2 regions of the uncultured Cellulomonas sp. genome follow, and region 2 is predicted to be linked to the other one. Evidence: riboswitches for the same ligand, from Rfam matches in the RefSeq annotation. Region 2 holds a riboswitch; the other holds the start of a gene.
The links. A riboswitch is a leader RNA that binds a small molecule or an ion and turns the genes downstream of it on or off. The one in region 2 is predicted to bind cyclic di-AMP.

Region 1: it holds a riboswitch for cyclic di-AMP, as region 2 does, so the genes downstream of both, RYN42_RS10070 (NlpC/P60 family protein) here and RYN42_RS00520 (C40 family peptidase) in region 2, are expected to answer to the same signal.

The regions. Positions count from the first base shown of each region.
Region 1 is NZ_CAURTV010000033.1:161-8,314, reverse strand. Features, by position in the region: gene RYN42_RS10090 (DUF4012 domain-containing protein) at 1-1,480, shown strand, start outside; gene RYN42_RS10085 (peptidase) at 1,589-2,293, shown strand; gene serC (phosphoserine transaminase) at 2,364-3,509, opposite strand; gene RYN42_RS10075 (metal-dependent transcriptional regulator) at 3,633-4,337, shown strand; cyclic di-AMP (ydaO/yuaA leader) riboswitch at 4,653-4,818, shown strand; gene RYN42_RS10070 (NlpC/P60 family protein) at 4,821-5,597, shown strand; gene RYN42_RS10065 (HNH endonuclease) at 5,874-6,335, shown strand; gene RYN42_RS10060 (universal stress protein) at 6,462-7,400, shown strand; gene RYN42_RS10055 (Lrp/AsnC family transcriptional regulator) at 7,397-7,870, opposite strand; partial or broken gene RYN42_RS10050 (hypothetical protein) at 8,051-8,154, shown strand, end outside.
Region 2 is NZ_CAURTV010000001.1:118,332-126,485, forward strand. Features, by position in the region: gene RYN42_RS00500 (M23 family metallopeptidase) at 686-2,026, opposite strand; gene RYN42_RS00505 (DUF3105 domain-containing protein) at 2,337-3,041, opposite strand; gene RYN42_RS00510 (M15 family metallopeptidase) at 3,322-3,786, opposite strand; gene RYN42_RS00515 (hypothetical protein) at 4,414-4,746, opposite strand; gene RYN42_RS00520 (C40 family peptidase) at 4,856-5,620, opposite strand; cyclic di-AMP (ydaO/yuaA leader) riboswitch at 5,623-5,800, opposite strand; gene RYN42_RS00525 (SHOCT domain-containing protein) at 5,948-6,178, opposite strand; gene RYN42_RS00530 (DUF305 domain-containing protein) at 6,332-6,940, opposite strand; gene RYN42_RS00535 (response regulator) at 7,082-7,801, shown strand; gene RYN42_RS00540 (ATP-binding protein) at 7,864-8,154, shown strand, end outside.

The DNA.
Region 1 (8,154 bases), on a different contig from region 2:
CCCCGGGCTCGGTCCCAACCTCACCGCGGTCCGGATCGTCTCGGCGTCGCTGGAGGACGTCACCCGCGACGCCCTGCCCGCGGTCGTCCGGCTCAACGACGTGCTCGAGGCCCCGAGCGCCCGCGCCGCCGACGGACGGGTGGACCTGGCACCGCTCATCGCCGCGGGGCCGGAGGTGGTCGCGGCCGCGCAGAGCGCCCACCGTGCCCAGGCGGCCGTGGCCCGGATCGACGTCGACCGGCTGGCGGGGCCGCTCGTCGGGCCGGTCGGGCAGCTCAGGGACGGCCTCGACCAGGTGACCGGCGCGCTCGACGCCGGCGCGCAGGTGGCCACCCTGCTGCCGCCGATGCTCGGCGCGGAGGGCCCCCGCACGTACCTGCTGGTGTCGCTCAACTCCGCGGAGCTGCGCAGCGCGGGCGGCATCGTCGGCGCCTTCGCGGTGCTGCACGCGCAGGACGGCGCCGTCACGCTCACCGACCAGCGCTCGACCATCGACCTGAAGGGCATCGACGCCCCGATCCTGCCGCTCACACCCGAGGAGCTGGTGGTGGACACCGACCGGCTGGGCCGGTGGGTGCAGGACGCCGTGCTCACCCCGGACTTCCCGCGCAGCGCCCAGCTGCTCGCCGCGCGCTGGGAGCGGGACCTGGGCCAGCCGGTCGACGGCGTGATCGCGGCGGACCCCGTCGGCGCGCGGTACCTGCTCAAGGCGACCGGTCCGGTGACCGAGCCCGGCGGCGCCAAGATCGACGCCGCGGACATGCTGCAGGTGCTGCTGCGCGACTCCTACAGCGACATCGACGACCCCGCGGTGGCGGACCGGTTCTACGCGGGCGTCGCGGCGGCGATCTTCGGGGCGGTCGGCTCCGGGCAGGGGGAACCGCAGGGCCTGGTCACCGCGCTGGCGCGGGCGGGCACCGAGGGGCGCATCCGCATCTGGTCCGCGCACGCCACGGAGCAGGAGACGCTGGCGGCCACCACGGTCGGCGCCGCGTTCCTCACCGGTGACTTCCCGGATGCGGTCGGCGTGTTCCTCAACGACGGCTCGGCAGGCAAGCTCGGCTACTACCTGACGACGGCGGTCACCGTGGAGGACCTGCGCTGCAGCGGGCCCGAGCCGACCGCGACCGTCCGCCTCGACCTCGACTACCAGCCGCCCGAGGGCGTCGCGTCCCTGCCGGAGTACGTGACCGGTACTGCCCGCACCGGGCTGCCCGTGGGGCACCTGTCCACCAACGTCACGGTCTACGCCCCCGTGGGTGCGCCCCTGCAGCCGCTGCGCCTGGGGGAGGGCTTCGTGTCGGGCACCACGGCGACCGTCGCCGGCCGCGACGTGCAGGTGGTGACCTCGACGCTCGCCCCCGGCGCGTCCGAGACCTACCGCGTCACCGTCCCGGTCCGCGACGGGAAGGTCACCGTGTGGGCGACGCCCACCCTGACCAGCCCGGGCTTCGTGCACGCCTCGTGCGCAGACGGGTGAATCCGGACGAATCGGACAACATCACCCGTACGGAAGAACCGGAACCGTCGCACGTCGGGCAACAATGAGTGCGAAATGTCCGAATCCTAGACGGGGGCGAATCCCATCATGGCCAGACTCATCCGCGGCGCGGTCGTCGCGTTCCTCGCGGTCCTCGTAGGCCTTGCCGGCGCCCTGCCGTCCCAGGCCCTCGTCTCTCCCAGCCCCAGCCCGTCCACGGACGGACCCGTCTACGGGTGCCTCGACCCCGTCGACGAGTACGGCGTCCCGCGCCAGTGCCAGCTGAACATCCAGATCCTCTCGCCGGTGTGCGACAACGAGGTCCCGAAGCTGCGCTACAAGGTCGTCGCGGTGGGCACCCCGAACACCAAGGTCACCATCACCTGGGTCAACCCCGGCGGCGACGACGTCGTCTACGCCGACCTCCCGCTCGAGGGCACGGTCAACTGGCCGGGCGCCGTCGAGGGCCCGGACGGCAAGGGCATCGACTGGCCCGGCTGGCGTCAGCTCGCGGACAAGTCCTGGGTCGAGGGCGACGAGTTCGACTGGGTCCGTCCCAGCGTGAACGTGCTCTTCCAGGTCAACCCCGAGCTCACGGTCCCGGTGGCGTACCCGCCGTCGAGCCCGAACTGCCACACCGACCCGCCCGGTGAGGACGAGGTGCTCGCGGTGGGCAACCCCAAGGCGGCCGTCCTGTCCGCCACGGGATCCGACTCCGGTCCTCTGCTCGCCGCAGCTGCCGGACTGGTCGTCGTCGGTGCCGGGGCCGTGACGATGGTGGCGATCGCCCGCCGCCGGCGCGCGATGCTCTGAGCAGCCGGTCCGACGACAGACGCCCGCTCCCCGTGCTGACCACGGTGGGCGGGCGTCGTCGTGCGCGGGGTCAGCGAAGCTGGTCGACCACGTGGTCGATGCAGGCCGTGAGCGCCAGGACGTCGTCCGGGTCCACCGCGGGGTACATCGCGACGCGCAGCTGGTTGCGGCCCAGCTTGCGGTAGGGCTCGACGTCGACGACGCCGTGGGCGCGCAGCACCCGGGCCACCGTGGCCGCCTCGATGTCAGGGTCTAGGTCGATGGTGCCGACGACGTTCGAGCGCAGGTCCGGGTCCGACACGAACGGCGTCGCCCAGTCCCGCGCCTCGGCCCACCCGTACAGGTGGCCGGCCGAGGTCGCCGTGCGGTGCACCGCCCAGGGCATGCCGCCGTTGCCCAGGATCCAGTCGAGCTGCTCGGCCAGCAGGACCAGCGTCGCGATGGCGGGCGTGTTCAGCGTCTGGTCCAGCCGTGAGTTCGCCAGGGCGGTGGTGAACGACAGCGACTCGGGGATCCACCGGTCCCCCGACTCGATCCGGGCCGCCCGCTCGATCGCCGCGGGGGAGACCGCGGCCAGCCACAGGCCACCGTCGGACGCGAAGGACTTCTGCGGGGCGAAGTAGTAGACGTCGGTCTGCCGGACGTCCACCGCCAGGCCGCCGGCGCCGGACGTGCCGTCCACCAGCACGAGCGCTCCCTGGGCGTGCGAGCCGGCCACCCGGTGCACGGGGGCGACGACGCCGGTCGACGTCTCGTTGTGCGGCCACGCGTAGGCGTCGACCCCGTCGGCGAAGGCCGGTACCGCCACGCCGCCCGGCGCGGCGCTGGTGACCACGGGCTCGCCGAGGAACGGGGCGCGGGTGGCCGCGGCGGCGAACTTGGCGCCGAACTCGCCGAACGTGCCGAACGCCGCGCGGTCCTCGATCAGGCACAGGGTGGCCACGTCCCAGAACAGGGTGGACCCGCCGTTGCCCAGCACGATCTCGTAGCCGGCGGGCAGCTCCAGCAGCGCGGCGAGCCCCGCACGTACCCGGCCGACCAGCGCGCGCACGGGTGCCTGGCGGTGGGAGGTGCCCAGCATCGCGGCGGCCGGGCCGGCCAGCGCGTCGAGCTGCGCGCGGCGGACCTTGGACGGTCCGGAGCCGAACCGGCCGTCCACCGGCAGCAGGTGCGCGGGGATGGTCAGCTGCAGCGGGGCGTCGTGAGCATCGGGCACGTGGCCGAGGATAGGCGGTCACGGGCACCGGTCGTCGGCCCGACCAACTAATCTGAGCCCAGCGCGGCCGCCCGGCCGGGGTTGGGCGCCGCGCGACGAGCACTCGACGCGGGAGGCCATGCAGTGAGCGACCTGATCGACACGACGGAGATGTACCTCAAGACGGTCTACGAGCTCACCGAGGAAGGCATCACCCCCCTGCGCGCCCGCATCGCCGAGCGGCTCGGCCACTCCGGCCCCACGGTCTCCCAGACCGTGGCGCGCATGGAGCGCGACGGCCTGGTGGTCGTGACGGGGGACCGGCACCTCGAGCTGACCGAGCTGGGGGCGAGCAAGGCGGTGCGCGTCATGCGCAAGCACCGGCTGGCCGAGCGCCTGCTCACCGACGTGATCGGCCTGGAGTGGCCGTACGTGCACGAGGAGGCCTGCCGCTGGGAGCACGTGATGAGCGAGCGGGTCGAGCGGCGCCTGGCGTCCCTGCTGGACCACCCGCACTTCGACCCCTACGGCAACCCGATCCCGGGCCTCGCGGAGATCGGCGAGGAGACCACCGCGGAGAGCTTCCTCGACGGGGTCACGTCCCTGCTGTTCTACCGGGGCGAGACCGGCGCCGACGGCGTGGAGCGCGCGGTCGTCGCGCGGATCGCGGAGCCGCTGCAGGTGGACGTCGAGCTGCTCGCGCGCCTGGCCGAGGCCGGGGTGCTGCCGCACAAGGAGATCGCCATCGAGCGCGGGCTGGGCCTCGTGACCGTGTCGACGCCCGGCTCCGAGACCGTCCTGGACCTCCCCGACGACGTCGCCCGGCACATCTTCGTCGGCAAGCGCTGACCGGTCGCCGGGCACGGTCAGGGCCCGTCCGGGCCCCCTTCTGGGCGCCGTCTGGGAGCGCCCTGGGAGCACCGTCGTGATCTTGACGGGCGTCCAGCTGCGGAGGTTGTGTGCGCGCTCCCACGCCGCTGATCGGCGTCTTTGCAGGTCACCTCCTGGTTCTGGACCGGGGTACAGGACGCGTGTCCTACACGAGCGGAGATTCCCGTGATCGGAACGTGACAATCGCGGGGGGCGTCCTGTACGTTCGACCTGCTTCCCAGGAACCCTCCTTCTAGGAAGCCCTCGAGCGGAACGCCTAACCCTGCCGCCGCCACGAGGTCCGCACTGACCGCCGGCAGGGGCGGGGGACCCAATTGCGGGCACCGGAAGTTCGGTGTCCTTGGGGTGAAGCCGGAGATCCGATCTCGATCGGGGACACGGCCGGGTGTTCTCCCACCCGAACCCGACAGCTGACCTCGTAGGCATCAGGAGAGGCATCGCGTGACCGTGAGCTCCACCAGCGCCCGCCATCGTGCGGCGCGCCGTCCTTCGACGCCGTTGACCGAGCTGGCTGCAGCCGCCTCGGGCCAGATGGGAACCGTCGGACGCCGTACTGCTGTCGTCGCCGCGTCGTCGGGACTCGTCGTCTCGATGCTGGGCTCGCCGGCCAACGCCGCTCCCGGCGGTGACGCAGGCGCCCTCCCGGCCGTCGACACCGCCGCCCTGACCGCGTCGGCCCGCGCCGTCCTCAACACGGCCCCCGTCGTGACCGCTCCGGTCGAGGCCGCCTGGACGTTCGACGTCCCGGTCGTCACCGCCGAGAAGCCGGCCCCGCCGCCGCCCGTCAAGGTCAAGGCCGCCGCCGCGTCGCGCAGCACCGTCCGCGCAGCCACCGCAGCCACCGCAGCCGCTCCGGTCGCCACCTCCGCCGTCCCGCAGTCGGTCTCCGGCAACGCGGTCCTCGAGATCGCCGCCCGCTACGTCGGGACGCCGTACCTCAGCGGTGGCACGACGCCGATCGGCTTCGACTGCTCTGGCTTCACCAGCTACGTCTACGCGCAGCTCGGCATCACGCTGCCGCGCACGTCGTCCGGCCAGAAGGCCGCGGGCACCATCGTCTCGCGTGCCGACGCGCAGCCCGGTGACCTGATCTGGAGCCCCGGCCACATCTCGATCTACGCCGGCGGCAACGACCAGATCGACTCGCCCCGCCCGGGCAAGACGATCCAGTTCCGCGCCATCTGGCAGAGCTCGCCCGTCTTCATCCGGATCGGCTGACACCAGCCGCCCGCCGACGAGGCCCCGACGACATCGATGTCGTCGGGGCCTCGTCGCGTTCCCGGAGGACCCCGGCGCGTACTCTGTCCGTGCACCACGCTGTTGCTTCGCTTCGCCGGGCCGGCAGCCAGCCGGTCCGACCCCCGAGGTCGGGAGAACGCCGTGCTCATGAATGCCGCGAAGCTGTCCACCGAGGCCGTCGGTGGGGCAGCCAGTGAGGTCGGCCCGCCCGGGCTGATCGCCTCCGGAGCCCGCACCCTGCTGCTCAACGCCAGCATGGAGCCCCTGTGCATCGTGAGCCTGCGGCGTGCCGTGGTGCTCGTGATGAGCGGCAAGGCGACCGTGCTCGAGACCGACGGACGCCTGCTGCACTCCGAGCACGTGTCCGTTCCTCTGCCGGTCGTCCTGTGCCTGACGCGCTACGTGCACGTCCCGGTCCGCCGCCCGGTGCCGCCCACCCGCCGCACCGTGCTGCAACGGGACAACCACCGGTGCGCGTACTGCGGCGGGGGAGCGGACACCGTCGACCACGTGCAGCCGCGCTCCCGCGGGGGCCGGCACGAGTGGACCAACGTCGTCGCCGCCTGCGTGCGGTGCAACCACCGCAAGGCCGACCGGCTGCTGCATGAGATCGGCTGGGAGCTGCCATTCGCCCCGCGAGCCCCCCGCTGGTCGGTGGCGTTCGGCACCACGTCGGTCCGCGCCGAGCCGTTGTGGTCGCAGTACGTCGTCGCCTGACCCGCAGTTCGTCAACGTACCGCCAACGTATGGCAACATTCCGGTAACTCCTCGACGCACCAGCGCCCGCGAGGAGGACACTGGGACGAGCGCACGGCGGGCTCGGTACGAGCACGGAGGCTCCGGATGACGCGTGACGATGTGGTCCTCGTCGGGGTGGACGGATCGGGGGCGAGCCTGCACGCGCTCGACTGGGCGGTCGGCCAGGCCGCGGCGCACGGCTGGGGCGTCCGGCTCGTGTGCAGCTACTCGCTCCCGTCCTTCACCGCGGCGTCCCTCGACGGCGGCTACGCGGCGCTCGACGACACGGCCATCCAGGAGGGCGCCAAGGCGGTGCTCGCCGAGGCGACGCAGCGGGTGTCCGCCCGGGGCGTCCCTGTGACGGCGAAGGTGCTGACCGGCGACGCGGCGGGCGTGCTGGTCGAGCTGTCGCACACGGTCCGGCTCGCGGTGGTCGGCACGCGCGGGCGCGGCGGGTTCGCGGACCGGCTGCTCGGCACGGTCTCGTCGGCCCTCCCGGCGCACGCGTACTGCCCGACGGTGGTCGTCCCGCTGCGCGAGGCCGGCAGGACCCTGCCCGAGGACACCCCCGTCCCGGCCGTCAAGCCGGTCACGCGCATCGTGGTGGGCGTCGACGGCTCCCCGCAGGCCGAGCACGCGCTGCGCTACGCCATCCGGGAGGCCGAGGCGTGGGGCGCCGAGCTGACCGCCGTCGCGGGGGTGCCCGTCGGGTCGATGTCGGGTGTCCTGGCCTGGCTGCCCGCCGCGGTGGACCACGAGCAGGTGCTGCGGGACGTCGAGGAGGGGCTCAACGTCGTGGTCGACCGCGCGCTGGCCGACCATCCGGGCACCACCGTGCGACGCATCGCCCTGGACGGAACGGGCGCGGAGCTGCTCACCGAGTTCTCCGCGGCCACGGACCTCATCGTCGTCGGCTCCCGCGGTCGCGGCGGGTTCGCCGGGCTGCTGCTGGGCTCCACCAGCCAGGCCGTGCTGCACCACTCCGACTGCCCCGTCATGGTGGTCACCAACCGGTGCGCCACCGCGGAGGCCGCGGCCGGCTAACCCTCCGGGGCCGGGGGGACGTCGGGGCGCCGGACCAGTGCCGAGAGCACCACGGTCGAGCGCGTCCGGGCGACGAACGGCTCTGCCGCCAGCCGCTCCACCACCCGCTCCAGGTGACGCATGTCCCGCGCGCGCACCTGCACCATGAGGTCGACGTCGCCGGTCACCGTGCTCGCCGCGACCACCTCGGGGTAGTGCTCGACGGCCGAGCGCATGGTGGCCGGGCTGGTGGACCCCTGGCAGAACAGCTCGACGAACGCCTCGGTCTGCCAGCCCATCGCCGCCGGGTCGAGCCGGACGGTGAAACCGCGGATGACCCCCCGCTCGCGCAGCCGGTCCACGCGACGTTTCACGGCCGGCGCGGACAGCGAGACGTGCTCGCCCACCTGCGCGAACGTCGCCCGGGCATCGAGGGCGAGCACCCGCAGGATGGCGGTGTCGAGGGCGTCGAGCCCGGAGTCGTCGGTCACGGTCTCATCATGGCCGCACGGCGCCCGATTGGTGGTGAGGCGGAAATGATGACAACCTGCACGGCATTGCGCCGAACGGGTGACGCACCAATCCGGCAAGTGCTCTCAAGGCGGACGTCCTGCGTGCCGAGAGGAATGAGAGCCCCACTCAGACGCCAGGGGTCCTGCGAAGGAGGCGACGTGGTCAAGGAGACGAAGAAGCGGCTCGATCTGGTCCCGAGCCAGCGACCGTCGGTCATCAGTGCGCCCACCCCGGTCATCACCGACGTCCCCCAGCCCCACCT
Region 2 (8,154 bases):
TGCCTCAAGTGAGCCACGTCGCCAGGGCGTCGGTCGACTCCTCGCCGGCCACCCGCTCGAGCCACACCGGCCGACTTGATCGATGCCGTACGGATCGCGCTGACCGGGCGAAGATGTCACCGCGGTTGCTCTCGTCGAGACCCTCGGCCGGCGTGAAGTGGGCGTGCGAGACGGATCCGACTTCGCAGCCGAGCGGCCCCTCAGCCTGCGACTCTCGCGTCGCGAGTGGACAGCGCCGTAAGCGTCCGCTCGAGCTTGCGGCGCGGGAGCCGGCCGGCGGAGAAGTACACGTCGTCGACGAGGACCAATGGTGCGAGTGGCGGACGGTGTCGTTCGACGAGGTACCGCCCGACGTCGGAGCGAGCGCCCAGCACGTCGACCTCGATCGGGTGGTCCTTGGCAAGCTCAGCCAGGATCGTGCTCGCCTCGTCACAGAGGTGGCACGCAGACGTCTGCACAAGGGTGATCCGCACAAGTGGACGGGGTGGAACATACACGGGCACTCCCTTGCCTCTCGCTGATCCACCCAGTGTCACCCACGGTCTGCGAGCCACTGCTCGAGGTTCGATCAAGGTTTCATGAAACCGTCCTCGCGACCTCGCCGGTGATCCGGTTCTTGGGGCCTGCCGCGTCGTCGGGTTGACCAACGATCGACATGGCTAGTGGGCGAGTGCGATGACGCCAGCTAGAGGCCCAGCAATGGTCGTGGGTTCACAGTCGAGCCGTTGACGTACACCTCGAAGTGCAGGTGGCAGGCGCCGGACAACCCGGTGTTGCCGGAGTAGCCGATGAGCTGGCCCTTGGCGACGCTCTGTCCGGCTTTGACAACCGAGCGGGTGAGGTGGTTGGAGCTGCTCATCACCGCGTTCCCCTGGACCGTCCCGTAGTCGAGCATCACCTGGTTGCCGAAGCCGTTGCGCCACTGCGACCAGAGCACGGTCCCGGCGCGCGGCGCGTACAGAGCGGTGTTGCACCCGGTCCGCAGGTCGATGCCGGCGTGTAGGCGCACGTACCCAAGAATTGGGTGCAGCCGCATCCCGTACTCCGACGTGACGTACATCGGGTTGATCGCGGTCGGGTTGCCGAACAGAGCTCCAGAGACGGACCCCGACGGCGGTTGCACCGGCGTCGGCGGAGGTGGGGGTGGTGGCTCTCGGCCGGCCGCTTCTGCGGCGGCTCTCGCGGCAGCCTCGGCGGCGGCCCGTGCCGCTGCCTCGGCAGCCTCGCGGGCGGCCCGTTGCTCGGCGATGATCGCGACGAGGTCGCGCTCGATGGCCGCCTGCTGGGCGTCGATCTCAGCCTGCTCGGTCTCGGCCTGGGACTTGAGCGCCGCGATCACGTCCCGCTTGGCGCTCTGGTCCGCGATGAGCTGGGTGATCTCGTCCTCGTGCGCCTGCGCGACGCTCCGGGCCTCGTCGGCGGCGACAACCTTGGCTTCGGCCTGCTGCTTGAGCACGGCCACGCGGTCGGTGACGGCACTCAGGCGGGCCTCGCTGTTGCGATTGGTGGCGTCCACCTCGCGCAGCTCGTTCAGGATCCGCGACTGACTCGCCAGGGCCGCGTCGACGAGGCGGGCGTTGTCGAGGAAGTCGGTGGCGTTCTCGGCGTCGAGCATGACGTCCAGGGCGGAGAGACCGGGTCCGCCGCGGTACGCCTCGCGCGCCATCGCACCCAGGGCGTCACGAAGCTCGGCCTCGTCGGCACGGTCAGCAGCGATGGTGGCCGTCAGGCTGCCTCGAAGGTCGGTCGCGTCCTGCAGTCGGCTGGCGACCATGGCTGCCTCACGCTGGGTGGCCTCCAGGGCGGCGCGGGCAGCTTCCAGCTCGGCCTTTGCCTCGGGAAGGCGTGCTTCGGTGGCCTGGAGGTCGAGGGCCGCCTGACTCAGCTCGCTGCTGAGTCCCTCGATGGACGCCTCCAGCTCCTCGGCGCGTCGCTCGGCGGCGGCACTGCGGCGCTCCGCTTCTGCACGGCGGTCGTCGATGCCGTCGGCGTAGCTCGCCCCTCCGGTACCCATCAGTGCGATCACGGCGGCGAGGAGAACCGCACCCACCCGCCGCCTGAGGCGACGGGTGGACACGGCGGAAGGGGGCGGCGGCGTACCGCGAAAGCGCGTCGACATGTGCGGGGTGGCCGGGATCGGGAGCAGGGTGTCAGGCGCGGCCGCCCGCAGGCTACGTGCGTGACGTCGCGCCCCGAGGGCGTGACACGCGACCGCGACCTCTGGTTCACCCCGGCCTGCATCCGATCGCTCCCGATCAGGCGGGAACTGGGTGCTCCTGATCTCGGTCCTGGCCTCTCGCCCCTCGGGCGTGACACGCGCCTCGCCCTTCGTGGCTCTACCCACCGACGCCCTCGCACGAGGCGCCGGGCTCGGGGGCTTGCTCTCCCTGGAGGTAGCGGGTGAGGAACGGCTCCAGTCGCGCGTCGTCGACAGAAGGAAGCTCCAGTCGGACGCCCCAGGCCGTGGCGACCAGCGGTGCCGCCAGTCCTTCGTAGGGGCTGACCAGCAGGTAGGGGTTCTCGTCAGCCAGTACGCGCAGTCTCTCCGCTCCGGCGTCGCCGAGGCCTGGCCGGTAGGCGATCCACACCGCGCCGTGCTCGAGGGAGTGCACGGCATTCTCGTCTCGGATCGGCTCGCTGTAGAACCCGCAAGTCTGCGGGAGCGGGTCGTGGTCCCCGCCGACGGGGGGCAGCAGCGTGCCCTGCTCGGCCAGGTCCTCGAGTGCGGGCGTGGGCTCGGCGGTCGGCTGGGTGACGTCCGCGTACTGCACGTCTCCTTCGACGTGCGTGGCCGCCGACACCGGGAGTTCCTGCTCACCCTCGATGGGGGCGCTCGCCACGGCCTCGACGGCATCATTGCGCCGCTGCTCGTTGGTGAGGATGACGACCGTGGGAATGATCAGTGCGAGCAGCGTTGCGGCCACGATCCCGACGATGAGCACCGTCCGACGGCGCTCCGCGCGCTTCTGGGCGGCCTGGAGCTGCAGCAGGCGTTCCTTGCGGGCTGCTCGGTCGTTCGAACGCTTGCCGTCTGGGCTCACGTGGGCTCCTAGGTGTTGTGCTTCGAGGCCCGCGCCAGACGCGTTCGGGTCTTCCCGAACCGGCACCGGGGGTCGGGCTTGCCCACGATGGGCTATCGGCAAGGCGTTTTCGCTTGCCGAACGACGAAGATTTGCTGAAGACGCGCGTCCCGACGGAACTCCTGCTCGCGCAGGCCTGCACGGAGTTGGCGTGCGGCATTCAGGGCGAGCAGTGCGCTCGGGATTCGGGCCGCCCTGGCAACCCGCGTCAAGGTCCCCGGCCGGCGGACGCCTGCCACGCTCAGAAGCCGTCGGCCAGTGCCTCGACTCCAGGGACGAACTCCCAGTGCCAGGGCTCGTATGGGCCGTCTCCGCCGCGGTGCGCCCAGTCGGGGTTCGCCCACCCGTAGACGGGACCGACGTCATGAAGCCACCTCCCCCGCTCTCCGGCGTATGCCTCGGGGCACAGGTCGACCGCGAGGCCCCACCCGTGGTTGCTCTGGCCGGCAGGTGCCGCCAGGCCACCCTTCTGGGAGCGAAGCGCTGCTTGTTCCTCGATGGTGCGATACCCGGACGACAGGCAGATCGGCTCGCCGAACCGGGCGGTGTAGGCGGAGTTCAGGTCGGTGATGGTCGCGACCGCGTCCGCACGGTCCCTGTACGGCTTCTGCCACAGGTCGCACAGGTCGGACTTGGCCAGGCGCCCGTTGCTCCCGCGGCCGCTGAAGATCCCGGTGCAGTCCGGCAGCTCGGCGCGGTCGGCCATCCGCGACGCGACGACCCCGCCTTCGCGAGGGTTCTCAGCGCTCAGCAAGGACGCCGGCGGAGTCGGAGAGTCTGGAGCGCTCAGCACCTGCACGGTCGTGGGTCCCGTGACCACCGGAGCGGACGCTTGGGCAGGACCCGGATCCCCCCACGGTTGCAGTGCAACGAACACAGCCACCATCGTCGCGAGCAATCCGGCCCTCACCAGCGACGCAGGGTTTCGGTTCCGAGCGACCCGCGTTCCAACAGATCTACGGTCCTCGTGGCGCAGAGAGCGCCGCGTGGGGAGCGGTCCTTCCCTGAGCGACGAGCTCACGCGGCCGTCCGTCGGGCCGAAGCGGTGACGTCATCGATGTCCGGCCAGCGCTTCGTGGTCGTCATGGCCCGCCTGTCTCTTCACAGGGATCGGCCGTAGCGGCCGTGCGCGACCGTCGCGCCTCTTCGATCATCGGCGTGGATGACGAACTCCTGCCTGCGACGCCGTCAAGGTTCCATGAAGATGCCCCATCGGAGCCGCATCTGGGGGTCGGCGAAGCGCTCCCGCGACCGCCTCCGCCTCCGCCTGACGTGTTTCTCGCGGCGCTGGGAAGCGGCCGAGGAGTATCACCAACTGATGCTGGCGGGACGACTAGGGCGACACCTGGCCCGCATGCTCCTTCGACCTGTCGATGACGAGCGGCTCGAGGCTGGCGGGCATGGGCGCGCGTCCAGGTCCGCCCTGGTCGAGCCAGTTCGCCAGCGCGCCGGTCAACTCATCGCCAGCGACCCGCTCCAGCCACACAGGGCGGCCCGATCGGCGCCGCCCTGATCGCGCAGAACGGGCGACGATGACGTCGCCTCGATTGCACTCGTCGAGGCACTCGGCCAACGTCAGACGCGCGACGCCGAGCGAGTCGAGCTCGCGGAGGCGAGCGAGCTGGCCGCCTGCACGCTCGTCAGAGTCGCCCAGAGTCTCGCCCACGCATAGGGAGCACGCTGTCAGGCCGGGCTTGGACGGCCGAGCCGCAGTGCCACTTCCACCGGGAAGTACAGGCCGCAGTGAAGTGTCGGGATTGCCGGGCAACGGACCGTCAGCCCACTCGGATGAAGATCGGGCTGGACTGCCAGATCTCCCTGATCTGGATCGTCTTGCCGGGGCGGGGGGCGTCGACCTGGAGGCCGTCACCCGCGTAGATCGCGATGTGGCCCGGGGACCAGATCAGATCGCCGGGCTGCGCGTCGGCGCGCGAGACGACGGTGCCGACGTTGCGCTGCGCGGAGGAGGTGCGCGGCAGCGAGATGCCGACCTGCGCGAAGACGTAGGACGTGAAGCCGGAGCAGTCGAAGCCGTCGGGGGTCGAGCCGCCGTAGACGTAGGGCACCCCGACGTAGCGGGCGGCGATCTCGACGATCGCGTTGCCGTTGGCGCTCGCCGGCACGGCGACCGTGGGCTCGGCGGTCGCTGTCGCCGCGGCCGGTGCGGCTGCGCGCTCACGGGACCGAGAAACCTGCGGCTCCGGCTCCGGCTCCGGCTCCGGCGCGGGGGCCGGCGCAACGGCGGTCACGGCGGGCGCCTCGAATGTCCATTCGACGTTCGAGGGCGCAACCACCTGCTGCTCGAGAACCGCGCGGGCGTCCTGCGTCAGTCGCGCGGTGTCCACCGAGCCGCTGAGCGAGCCGGCTTCCGAGGTGCGCGCCGCGAAGGCGGGGGTGCCGGACATCGACATGACGAGACCGGAGGTGATGACGGCGGCTGCTGATCGTCTGCCGGCCGTCGCCATGCCGTCGGCGGATGCCGCGGCGAGGTCGTCGAGGGCAGTCAGCGGGCGGCGGGCGGCGCGGTGGCGTGCGGGCATGGGTGTCCTCTCGGACGCCTGCGAGGTGAGCTGTCGGGTTCGGGAGAGAGTCGCCCGGCCAGTGGTGCTGGCTTCACCCCAAGGACGCTGCTGGAGCGTCCACGATCTTGGTTCCCCCGTCCCTGCCATCGATGATCTGCGGAGTCTTCGGGCGGTGGCAGGGCTCGGCGCCCACCAGAAGACCGTGCCAGGGGTGTCCCGGCTCCGACGATGGTAGGCATCGATCCGGTCGCGTCCGGCCGTCACCCGCCTGACTTCATGAAACCTTCATGAGCGCAGGACGAACGGCCAGACGCTATGCCGTACGCGGACGCAGGCTTGCTTCCCTCACTGATCCCGTGGCTGCCGCGTCCCCGGTCCATGCAGCGCGGCTCGCCGGCTGGTGAACTCGGCCTCGTCGATCTCACCGCGAGCGAACCGGTCCGCAAGCACGCTGTCGGGACTCGGGAGCGTTCGATCAGAGCCCCCCGGAACCTGCTGGGTGCCGGAGGCGCTGCGCACGATCCAGACGACGAGCGCCGCGACCAAGCCCCAGAAGACCAGCATCATCAGCGCCATCGTCACCCAACCACCAGCGCCCCATCCGCCGTGTCCCCACCACATCATGACGAACCACCTCTCGGTCGTGAGGCCAGGCGCGAGCACCGACCTCCTCGTTCCACGCTGCGCCGGCCCGACCTGTCCACGTAGGGGCGAACGTCCCGAGCTCCGTCAGAGACCGGCCAGCAGGTTCTGCATCTCCGTGATCTCCGCTGTCTGGGCGTCGATGATGGTGCCGGCGAGGGCCATCGCGTCGGGGTTCGAGCCCTCGGCCTTCTCCTGCTCGGACATCTCGATGGCGCCGCGGTGGTGCGCCACCATGCGCTCGAGGAATGCTCGGTCGAACTCGGCACCCTCGAGTGCGTCGAGCTCCTCCATGACCTCGGACTGGCTCATGCCATCCATGTCCATCCCGCCCATGTCCATGCCACCCATGTCCGTGTCGTGCCCGGTCTCTTCGCCCCAGCTGGTGAGCCAGCCGGTCATCAGGTCGATCTCGGGGCCCTGTGCGGCCTGGATCCGCTCGGCGAGCGCCTTCACCTCTGGCGTCGAAGCGCGTTCGACGGCGACCTCAGCCATCTCGACGGCGCCCTCGTGGTGGAGGATCATCAGCTGCGCGAACTGCGTGTCTGCGTCGTTGTGAGTCGCCGCCGCGCTCTGCGCGCTCTCTCCGTTGGTCGGGGAGTCGCCCGAGTCCGTGCTGCTGGAGCAGGCTGCCAGGGCGACGGAGAGGGCGACAGCTGTGGCCGCGGCGGTCAATCGGCGGCGCATCGGGTTCATCGGTCAGGTCTCCCTCGAGCGGTTGCGAAACATGTAGGCCATCTACCTTCGCTCGTGACCCTGTCGCTAGCGTCGTCGTTGCATCAAGGTTTGATGAAGGTCGACGATCGAGGTGTGCGCTCCGTAACAATGGGCCTGGTGATCAGCCCAGCACAGAGCGTGGCAGTACGCCGCGTCGTGGTCGTCGACGACGAAGAGCCGCTCGCCAATGTCATCACCGGCTACCTGGAGCGCGACGGCTTTGAGGTGCACCAGGTGCACGACGGTGCCGAGGCTGTCCCACTGCTGCGGGAGATCGACCCGGATCTGGTCGTCCTCGACCTCGGTCTCCCGGGTCTGGATGGTGTCGAGGTGTGCCAACAGCTGCGGACGTTCTCGGACTGCTACGTCATCATGTTGACCGCGCGCGCCAAGGAGGTCGACACGCTGCGCGGGCTCAGGGTCGGGGCGGACGACTACATGACCAAACCGTTCAGCCCCCGCGAGCTCGTGGCGCGAGCGAACACGCTTCTGCGGCGGCCACGACGCGTTCCGGCGCCCGTCATCGAGGCGTCCCCCGTCATCGTGATCGGATCGCTCACCGTCGATCCGGAGAGCCGCGAGGTTCGCGTCGGCACTGAGCAGATCCTGTTGACGCGCACGGAGTTCGACGTGCTCGCGGCCCTCGCGCGCCGCCCGAAGACCGTGCTGAGCAGGAGGTCGCTGATCGACGAGGTCTGGGGCCCGGGGTGGGTGGGCGACGAGCACCTGGTCGACGTGCATGTGCTCCACGTCCGCAAGAAGCTCGGCGGCGAGGCGGAGCGACAACGGTTCATCCGCACGGTCCGCGGCGTTGGTTACCGCATCGGTGCGGGCACATGAATCGCGAGGTCCCGCGCCGGGCGGCTCGGTGGAGCCTGGCCACTCGCCTCCAGGTCGGAAGCGTGCTCGTCCTCACGGTCGGTGCGCTCACGGCGGCCACGATCGTCGCCCTCGTCGGCCCTCCTCTGTTCCACGAGCACCTGATGCACGCCGACCTGCGGGACCAGGACGAAGCGATCCTGCACGCGGAGGAGGCGTTTCGATACGCCAGCGCCATCGCACTCGCCGTCGCCATCGCAGCGGCCGCGCTCGCATCGATCGCGGTGAGTCTGGTCTTCACGCGCCGGATCGGCCGGTCTCTGTCGTCGCTGTCGGACGCGGCGGCGCGCGTCGGCTCTGGTCGCTACGACGCC